3 regions of the Erwinia sp. INIA01 genome follow, and region 1 is predicted to be linked to each of the others. Evidence: predicted binding sites of a transcription regulator. Region 1 holds the regulator's gene; each other region holds the start of a gene.
The links. The regulator Fur, encoded in region 1, represses iron uptake genes when iron is present. The targets are predictions, from matches to a motif close to ATAATAATGAGAACNACTATCAA.
Positions count from the first base shown of each region.

Region 2: the regulator Fur is predicted to act here: its motif matches at 1,823-1,845, upstream of OMR58_RS15845 (siderophore-interacting protein).
Region 3: the regulator Fur is predicted to act here: its motif matches at 1,972-1,994, upstream of fhuE (ferric-rhodotorulic acid/ferric-coprogen receptor FhuE).

Region 1 is NZ_JAPDNC010000012.1:32,324-35,606, reverse strand. Features, by position in the region: gene mtr (tryptophan permease) at 1-890, shown strand, start outside; gene fur (ferric iron uptake transcriptional regulator) at 947-1,390, opposite strand; gene fldA (flavodoxin FldA) at 1,785-2,315, opposite strand; gene ybfE (LexA regulated protein) at 2,461-2,742, opposite strand; gene ybfF (esterase) at 2,889-3,283, opposite strand, start outside.
Region 2 is NZ_JAPDNC010000008.1:236,272-239,554, reverse strand. Features, by position in the region: gene OMR58_RS15850 (LysR family transcriptional regulator) at 1-838, shown strand, start outside; gene OMR58_RS15845 (siderophore-interacting protein) at 847-1,752, opposite strand; gene OMR58_RS15840 (GNAT family N-acetyltransferase) at 1,957-3,084, shown strand; gene OMR58_RS15835 (ABC transporter ATP-binding protein) at 3,087-3,283, opposite strand, start outside.
Region 3 is NZ_JAPDNC010000010.1:100,833-104,115, forward strand. Features, by position in the region: gene leuE (leucine efflux protein LeuE) at 1-405, shown strand, start outside; gene OMR58_RS18040 (MFS transporter) at 688-1,824, shown strand; gene fhuE (ferric-rhodotorulic acid/ferric-coprogen receptor FhuE) at 2,027-3,283, shown strand, end outside.

The DNA of each region.
Region 1 (3,283 bases):
AGCTATCATTGCCGGTTTCTGCCCGCAGCGCTGGGTTCGCTTTTACGCTACTGGTAGCGCTGTTTATCTGGCTGGGTACGGCAATGGTCAGTCGTATGACGCTGATTTTTCTCGGCGCGAAAGTGATTACGTTTTTGATTATCTTTGGCGGACTGCTGTGGCATATCGAACCGGTGAAACTGCTGGACAGTCATGGGGAGGAAAGCCACTACCTGCGCTATCTGTGGATGGTGATCCCATTTTGCCTCGCTTCATTTGGCTATCACGGTAATATCGCCGGGCTGGTCAGCTACTATCAAAAGAACGGCAGCCGGGTTTGTCGCTGTCTGGTGTTTGGCACACTGCTGGCACTGGTGATCTACTTTATCTGGATTATTGGCACGATGGGCAATATCCCGCGCCACGAATTCAAAGCGATTGCAGCACAGGGCGGAAATATCGACGTGCTGGTCGCCGCACTGTCGGGTGTGCTGCACAGCCCCTATCTGAATCTGCTGCTGGATATCTTCTCGAACTTTGCCGTCGCCTGTTCATTCCTCGGTGTCAGTCTGGGGTTCTTCGACTATCTTGCCGATCTGTTTAAGTTTGATCGTTCAGCCTTCGGTCGGTTAAAAACGACGGTGGTCACCTTTATTCTTCCGCTGACGGCGGCGATGATCTGGCCAAACGGCTTTCTTGTGGCGATTGGTTATGCCGGGCTGGCGGCTACGCTGTGGGCGGTGATCACTCCGGCAATGCTGGCGAGAAAGGCCCGACAACGTTTCACCAACGCTGCCTGGCAGGTGAGAGGAGGGACGGCACCGATCGTTCTGGTGCTGATCTTCGGCGCGGTGAATGCGCTGGTTTCCATACTTTCGTACTGGAACGTCCTGCCGGTCTATGCCGGATAACGCGCAAAAAAAACCGGTGGGCATAGCCACCGGTTTCATACTGATTTCAGAACGGATTACTCGTCGTGCAGCGTATCGTCTTCGCGGCAGTCGCCCTTAGAGCAATGGCCATAGAGATACAGGCTGTGATTGCTCAGCTTGATTCCGTGGCGAGTCGCGATTTCACGCTGACGTGCTTCGATATACTCGTCGCGGAATTCAATAACTTTACCGCAGTCCAGGCAGATCAGATGATCGTGGTGGTGCTGCTGAGTCAGTTCGAAAACGGATTTACCGCCTTCAAAGTTATGACGGGTAACGATCCCTGCGTCATCAAACTGGTTAAGCACGCGGTAGACCGTGGCTAAACCGATTTCTTCGCCCATATCAATCAGGCGCTTATACAAGTCTTCCGCACTGACGTGATGGCCTTCTGGTTCCTGAAGCACTTCCAGAATTTTCAGTCGTGGAAGCGTGACTTTCAGGCCGGCCTTCTTTAATGCGGTATTGTTGTCAGTCATGCGGATATTGTCCTGTTACTTTGCTAGTCACTTAGTGGCTGAAAAGCCCTGAACATCGGTTGACGCTAGAGTTGGATGCGTCACAGTATAGAACTCATACATCGAAATGAAAACAACAAGGAATGCCTGATACCACTATTGGATGTAAGGATTAATGTCATTACGTCCAGTGAGGCCTGCGTCCAAATCTTACAAAGTTAACATTTCGCTCTATCTCACTCCGCCGCACGGCGATCGCAAAAGATCGTTTAGAGAGGCTGAAGGATGAGAAAGCGGGTAACCGATAGGGTTATTGTACATTTTTACAGGTGGAAGTTACAAATACGTATCTATTACTTCTATAGGAAAAATCACTGGCCTGATGTGAGATGTCTCTCACATCAGGCCGTTTAGCTTAGGCTTCGATGATTTCTTTCAACTGAAGTTCATCAAAAATTTGCTTAACCCACTTATCAACGCGCTCGTTGGTCAGTTCTGGCTGACGATCTTCGTCAATCGCCAGACCCAGGAAGTGGTTGTCATCCGCCAGGCCTTTAGAAGCTTCGAAATTGTAGCCTTCGGTCGGCCACTGGCCCACCAGGATCGCACCGTTTGGTTCAATGATGTCGCGGATAGTGCCCATCGCATCGCAGAAGTATTCTGAGTAGTCTTCCTGATCGCCACAGCCGAACAGGGCTACCAGCTTACCGTTGAAGTCGATCTCTTCCAGCGTAGGGAAAAAGTCATCCCAGTCACACTGGGCTTCACCGTAATACCAGGTGGGAATGCCCAGCAGCAGAATGTCGAAGGCTTCAAGGTCTTCTTTGCTGCTTTTGGCAATATCACGAACTTCTGCAACGTCTTTACCCAGCTGTTTCTGGATCATCTTTGCAATGTTTTCCGTATTGCCTGTATCGCTGCCAAAGAAAATGCCTACGATTGCCATGAGTTTAATAACCTCTTGAATCTTAATGATATGGTGGCTGCCAAAATTTTTGCAGATAGCCGTAATAATAGCAGACCGCCGTCAATGGATAAATGAGTAATCCTGCGGCATTTGTCGCTTTGTGCGTTGATAGCACGCGGTGTATTCAGGACTGAAGGTGTTTTAACTGGTTTAGCAACATCTCTTCAATCAGTTCACTGCGGCTCATATTGCGCGCTTCGGCCAGTTGGTTAAGTGCGTCAACGGCTTCACTGTTCATTTTCAGCTCGACACGCTTAAGCCCGCGAACTTTATCGCGTTTAAGCTGATTACGTTTATTGATGCGCAGCTGCTCATCACGCGTCAGCGGATTAGTTTTCGGTCGTCCCGGGCGACGTTCATCTGCGAACAGATCGATCGTTGTGCGGTCCGTGTTCTCTTTTGCCATAGATTAGTGATACTGAAAGGCTGGATTTCTGATGTGTCAGGCCGTTATCCGCCGTAAAAATCACCAGCGGAAAAATGTCAGCGCGCATCATACCCCAGTGAAAGTGATGACGACAATGTTTTAACAACATAGGGAAATAATTGTTTTTACAGCACAAAAAATCGACGAATTGCGCGTAAAACTGCATCAGGTTTTTCAGCGTGAACCCAGTGACCGGCCCCGGCCACAACATGCGCCCGCGCCTGAGGAAACTGTGCCAGCAGTGCGTCACGATATTCATCGGCCAGGTAGGGTGAACGCTCGCCGCGAATGAACAGCGCAGGATGCGGCCAGGCAGGCACTGGCTGCCAGCCAATAATCTGGTCGTAGCATTGATACAGCACCGGGACATTAAAACGCCATTCACCTTCGTGGAAAGATTTTAACAGAAACTGGATCACACCCTCTTCCGTCAATGTCTGGCGCATGAGCGCTGCGGCCTGACTACGCGAGGTGATACCAGCATGGGTAACTGCCTGGAGCGCGGCGAAGATATCATCAT
Region 2 (3,283 bases), on a different contig from region 1:
TGCCGATCGGCTGTTCATCACGCAGCCTTCTGCTAGCTATGCGCTAGCCCGGCTGCGGTCTGCGACGGATAACGAGCTGTTTAAACGTAGCCGAAAAGGGATGCTGCCGACGCCGGTTGCCAGCCATCTGTATAAGGTTTTTAAGCAGTCGCTCAGTGGGATTGAAACCGCCGTGGCGGATACCCGCAGCTTCTCTCCGGAAACATCTTTTCACAAATTTAGCCTCGCACTCTCCGACCTCGGCGAGCAGCTGCTGCTGCCAAGGCTGGTTAAACATCTGCGAGAGCTGGCACCGAATGTGCAGCTGGAAGTGCTGCCGATCGAGATGATGCGCATTGATGAATGGCTACTGACCGGGAAAGTGGATGCCACGCTGTGCAGCCGCAACGAAAGCATTTCACCGATTGCCCAGCGCGACAGAATTATGGATGAGCGCTACGTCTGCCTGGTGAATAACCAGCATCCGCGCATCGGCGGCGAGCTGACGCTGCATGACTATCTGGCCGAGCAGCACATTATCGTGTCGACCATCAGCGGGCATCATATGGTGGAGGCGCAAATTAAGGAGTATGGCTTTGAGCGGCGCATCGCGCTGGAGGTGCCGCACTTTACCGCGCTGGGCGAGATTATCGCCAGCAGCGAGCTGCTGGTGACCATTCCGCTCAGCGCGGCGAAAATCTATGCCGCGCGCGGCAACGGGCGCATTGTCGAACTGCCGTTCCAGCTGCCGAATCTGGAGGTTTATCTCTACGGCCATACCGAGATCGGCGACATCACCGCCAAGACCTGGTTCTATAACACGCTGAAAGAAGCCTGCCCGGTACTGATGGAGAACTGACCCGGCACTCAGCCTTTGCGGCGCGGGCCACGGCTCCAGTAGGCCATAAAGCTGATGCAGTCCTGAGCCAGGCCGCGCTCGCCGATCAGGTAGCGGCGCAGGTGCTTCACCGCGCTCGATTCAGCCGCCACCCAGCCGTGGAAGCGCACGTCGTCGTGGTCGGCGCGATCCCACACCAGCTGCCCTTCGGCCTCTTCGCGCAGATCTTCTCGCGCCAGCGCACTGTCCGGCAGGCGCACGTGCTCACGCACCGCGCTCAGCAATGCCTCACCGTAGCTGGCTCCGCTGGCGTCACGCGGCAGCCAGTGAATATCGGCAAAGGCGTACTGGCTGAGATCGACGCAGTCGCCACGCTCGGGTACTTCCAGGAACACCTGTAACTGCGGCGGGTTCTGCCAGCTGGAGAGCTGCTCAAGGATCGCCTTCGCCGCCGGTAGCGCGGTTTCATCCGCCACCACCAGCCCCTGCTTCACCTGCTCGTGCGGATTCCATTCGTAGCCGCCGCTGTCCTGACCGTATTCGCGGTTCGGCGCGGCGATTTGCATCGCGTCGCCCGGCTGCGCGTTCAGCGCCCAGGCCGATGCCGGGCCTTCGGTGCCGTGCATCACGAATTCCACTTCCATCTCCGGCACCTCGGCGTCGGCGTTAACGTGGCGAATGGTATAGGTGCGCATGATCGGGCGATCTTCCACCGCCAGCTTGCCCATGTTCTCCCACCAAGTCAGGCCGTTATCGACCGGCTCAAAGTGTTTGCCGCTTGGCGGTGGCAGCAGCAGCTTGATGCGCTGGTCCGGCGCATCCATCTTCATCTGGCGCACTTCCTCACCGCTAAACACGCAGCACAGCATCGAAGGAGACAGTACCTGCTTGCGCGCCAGTACGACATTGAATAAGCGATAACTCTGAGCAGCCATAGATCCACCTTGTTAACCGAAAGCCGTGCGCGCGTGCCGCACATAAGGGCAGCAAGAATAGCAAAGGCAAATGATAATGAGAATGCGTATTACCCCAATCCGTATCCAGCTTCATTTATCCGCGTGTGCCACCCGGGCGGAAGGCGTTGATCTCCGTCGCGAAAGCGTTCAACGTAAGGTTTTTCTTTATCGTGGAGTGTATCGATGTCGTTAAGCCTTCTGACGCAGCTGGCCGATATCCCGGCCAGTCAGTGGGATGCCCTGGCCCCCAACGACCAGCCCTTTATGCGCCACGCTTTCCTCAGCGCGCTGGAAGAGAGCGGCTCGGTCGGCGGGCGCAGCGGCTGGCAGCCGCAGCATGTGCTGTGGCGCGAGGGTGACCGCGTGCTGGCGGCAATGCCGGGCTACGGCAAACGGCACTCCATGGGCGAATACGTCTTCGATCACGCCTGGGCGGATGCCAGCCAGCGGGCGGGCATTCCCTACTATCCCAAGTGGCTGTCGGCGGTGCCGTTCAGTCCGGTGGGCGGCGCGCGGCTGCTGGGCGAAGCGCAGGCAGCCGACCGGCTGCTACAGGCGCTGCCGGAATTTCTCGCCACCCATGGTTTTTACAGCGGCCATATCAATTTTAACGACGCTGCGCTCGGCGATCGGCTGGCGGAGGACGGCCGCTGGCTGCCGCGCCTCGGTTGCCAGTATCACTGGCACAATCGCGGCTACCGCGATTTTCAGGATTTTCTCGACGTGCTGACCTCGCGCAAGCGTAAACAGCTGCGCAAAGAGCGCGAAGGCGTACGCCAGCAGGACATTGAATTTTGCTGGTATCAGGGGCACGAACTGAGCGAAGCCCAGTGGGATTTTGTTTACACCTGTTACGCCAACACCTACTTCGTTCGCGGCCGCCAGCCCTATCTCACCCGCCAGTTTTTCAGCCTGCTGGCGGAACGCATGCCGGAAGCGCTGCGCATCACCATCGCCAGCCAGCACCACCAGCCGGTGGCTATGGCGCTGAGCCTGGTCGACGGCAGCACCTTCTACGGCCGCTACTGGGGCTGCCTGGCGGAGTTCAACCACCTGCACTTTGAAACCTGTTTCTACCAAGGGATGGAATATGCGATCGATAACGGACTACAGCGCTTTGACGCCGGGGCACAGGGGGAGCACAAGCTGATACGCGGTTTTGAACCGGTACTGACAGAATCCTGGCACCTGCTGCGCCACGGCGGCCTGCATGACGCCGTGGCGGATTTTCTGCAGCAGGAGCGCGACGGCGTGCGCGCCTGGGCTGAGGAAGCCCGCGACGCGCTGCCGTACCGGCTTAACGCCGGATAGCGCTACTGTTCACCGACGAAGCCGCCGGTCTGATGCCGCCACAGCCGCGCATACAGGCCGTCCTTCGCCAGCAGTTCGGCATGGCTGCCGATCTCGACAATCCGCCCCTGTTCCAGCACCACCAGCCGGTCCATGCGGGCAATGGTCGACAGGCGGTGGGCGATGGCGATCACCGTTTTGCCGCCCATCAGCCCTTCCA
Region 3 (3,283 bases), on a different contig from region 1:
GTGCGTTTACTGGGGGCTTTTTATCTGCTCTACCTTGGTATCAGAATTATTCACGCCAATTTTTTTGCTAAAAGTCATCGCAGCGAAACGGTCAGCCTTAGTCAGGAAAATGTTTTCAGAAAGTCGCTGACTCTCAGCCTGACCAACCCTAAAGCCATTCTTTTTTATATCTCATTTTTCGTGCAGTTTATTGATTATAACTATGCACATACCGGCCTGTCCTATTTCCTGCTGGCGGCTATTCTGGAAGCCTTCAGCTTTATTTATCTCTCCCTGCTGATATTTGGCGGCGCAGCGATGGCAACATTTTTCCGCCAGCGTCAGAATGTCTCGCGCGCTGGAAACGGTATTATTGCACTGCTGTTTATGGGCTTCGCTGCCCGTCTGGCGACGCTTTCTGCCTGAGAATATACGGGCCCTTAGTGGCCCGCTTCCCCTCCCCGATTATCAGTAAACCGGGTTCTCGCCTGGCATAAATTGAATTCGTTTTGCTAATTTCAACGGTATAAATTCGAGCGACATCGTGCGCCATCCGGGTAATAACCTTGCGTTCATTATCCCATTTTTGATAATGCAATGATTAATTTTCAGCGGCTAATAATCATTATTGATAGAGATTAAGCTGGGTTCTTCTTTCAACTCAGGTTATCTGCCATGTCGAATCCTCATCTCCGTCAACTGCGCCATATGGCACTGGTTATCGCACTTGTTCAGTTTGCTAATGCGCTGGAATATATGGTTTTTAATCCACTGTTCGCATTTATGGCGATTGATTTCGCCGTCCCTGTCTCTTACTCAGGTTATGTCTCGGGTTTGTATACCGCAGGTGCAGTTATTTCCGGCTTCTCCGCTTTTTACTGGCTGGGTCGGGTGAATAAAAAACGTTTTTTAATGCTGAATATGGCGTTGCTGGGCACGTTGACGGTCATGGCCACGCTAACGCAGAGTTTCGGCGTGCTGCTGATACTCCGGTTCTTAGCCGGTATGCTTGGCGGTACAACGATGGGTGTCGCCATCGGTCTGCTGATCAATCAAACCCCACCCGATATGCGTGGGAAGATGCTGGCGACGGTCATTGCCGCGTTTTCGATGGTAAGCATTGCTGGAATGCCGCTGATATTACTGATTTGTACCCATTTCGGCTGGCATCTTTCACTGAACGCCATAGGCCTGCTGTGCCTGCTTGCGATTCCACTTGTTACCCTTTTCGTTCCCGCGGAGACGTCGATTGGGTATGCTCCTGCTCCGCTGACGTTAAGTAAAAATACACTGCTCTTTGCCTCAGCAAATGCCCTGGTGCAGTTCAGTCCGATGCTGATTATTCCGATTCTGGTTCCGTTGTTGACACGGCAGATGGGGCTGGCACTGCCGCTGTTACCCTGGGTGTTTCTTGCCGGAGGCATTGCAGGCCTGCTGGCCACCAAAATAACCGGGAAACTGTTGGTGCACTTTAATACACGACAACTGGCCGTTAGTTCTACGCTTATTTTTCTGCTCAGTCTCGGCATGGCTGCGTCCGGTTCCCCGCTGTCTGGACTGTTTATTGTCCTGTTTCTCGCCGCATCCTATAGTCGTCTGGTGGTGTCATCGGCGGTCACCATTTCGTATCCCTCCGAGGGGCAGCGTGCCCAATTTGTGGCACTACAAACGTCATTAATGCACCTCGCTACCACCGTTGCATTCTTTTTGGTTCCGCTGCTGCTTGGGGAAGACGGGGCAGCCTGGCATCTTGAAAGGCTGTTAATCATCGCTGCCGTGGCGGCGCTACTGTTTCCGATTTTCATCGTAATGTTGCAGAGAAATCAGCGAATTAATCATCCTTGATGTCTTGCCGACTCCACAGATCCGGGTCCTTACACTGGCATCCATTGTGCGGCGCATGTTTTCGTTTAACTGTCTTTTAATTCATTGAAATCTAATGTTTTATATTTTTTTACACAAGACAATGAAATCTTTACAATGAGCCTGCAAAGAAAAATGATTATCATAATCATTTAAACCACTATTCCGCATGAGGAATGCTTTTATGTCTTTTGTTGGCAGGGAAAACGGTGTCGCTAAGCGCGCATCGGTTGTTAAACATACTTTTACCGTTTCACTGCTGGCGCTGGCGATTCATACGCTGACCCACCCGGCGCACGCAGCAGATTCAACGGCCCCGTCGCAAAAGGATAAAGCGCAGCAGGACCTGGTGGTAACGGCGACGGCAGACGATGGCGATGCCAGCGAAGAACAGGACTATCAGGTGAAAACCACCCATGCCGGCACGAAAATGCTGCTGGCACCGCGTGACGTACCGCAGTCGCTTAGCGTGGTGACGAAACAGCGCTTTCAGGATCAGGATCTGCAATCGGTGGGCGACGTGCTGGATAACGCCACCGGTATCGCCACCGAACTGATCGACAGCGAACGGTCAGCCTATTTCGCCCGAGGTTTCCAGATCAGCAGCTACACCTATGACGATATTCCTACCTCGGTCAGCGATACCTGGAACTACGGCGATGCCGCTGAAGACACCGCAATCTATGACCGCATTGAAATCGTGCGCGGTGCGACCGGGCTGATGACCGGCGCTGGCAGCCCGGGTGCCTCGGTGAATATGGTACGTAAGCATGCGGACAGCAAAGAGGTTACCGGTAATCTCACTGCCAGCTATGGCAGCTGGGACAAGCAGCGCTATGTGGCCGATGTCTCCTCCCCGCTTAACGAAGCCGGCACGGTGCGTGGCAGAATCGTAGCCGGTTATCAGGATCAGGACAGCTGGCTGGATCGCTACCACAAAACCAAAAAGTTCCTGTATGGCGTGATTGATGCCGACGTCACCGACAACACTACCCTGTCGCTCGGCTACGATTATCAGCAGAGTAATACCGGCAATCCAACCTGGGGCGGTCTGCCGACCTGGTACAGCGACGGTTCACGCACCCACTTTAACCGTAGTACCAACCCGGCGGCAGACTGGACGCGCTACAGCACCGATTCGCGTAAAATTTTTGCCAACGTCAGCCATAACTTTGATAACGGCTGGTCGTTCCGCGTTAATGCCACCCACGCGGAAGAAACCTTTAACGATAAACTGCTGTACGTGATGGAATTCCCTGATGTGACCACCGGTCAGGGCGTGTCCGGCTTCGGTAGCCAGGATCGCGGCAAGCGCAAGCTGGAGTCAGTGGATACCTACGCCAGTGGTCCGTTTGAACTGGCCGGTCGCCAGCATGAACTGGTTGCAGGCGTCAGCTACAGCCGCCAGCATAATGCCACCTACAGCGCCGATGGCTCGCTG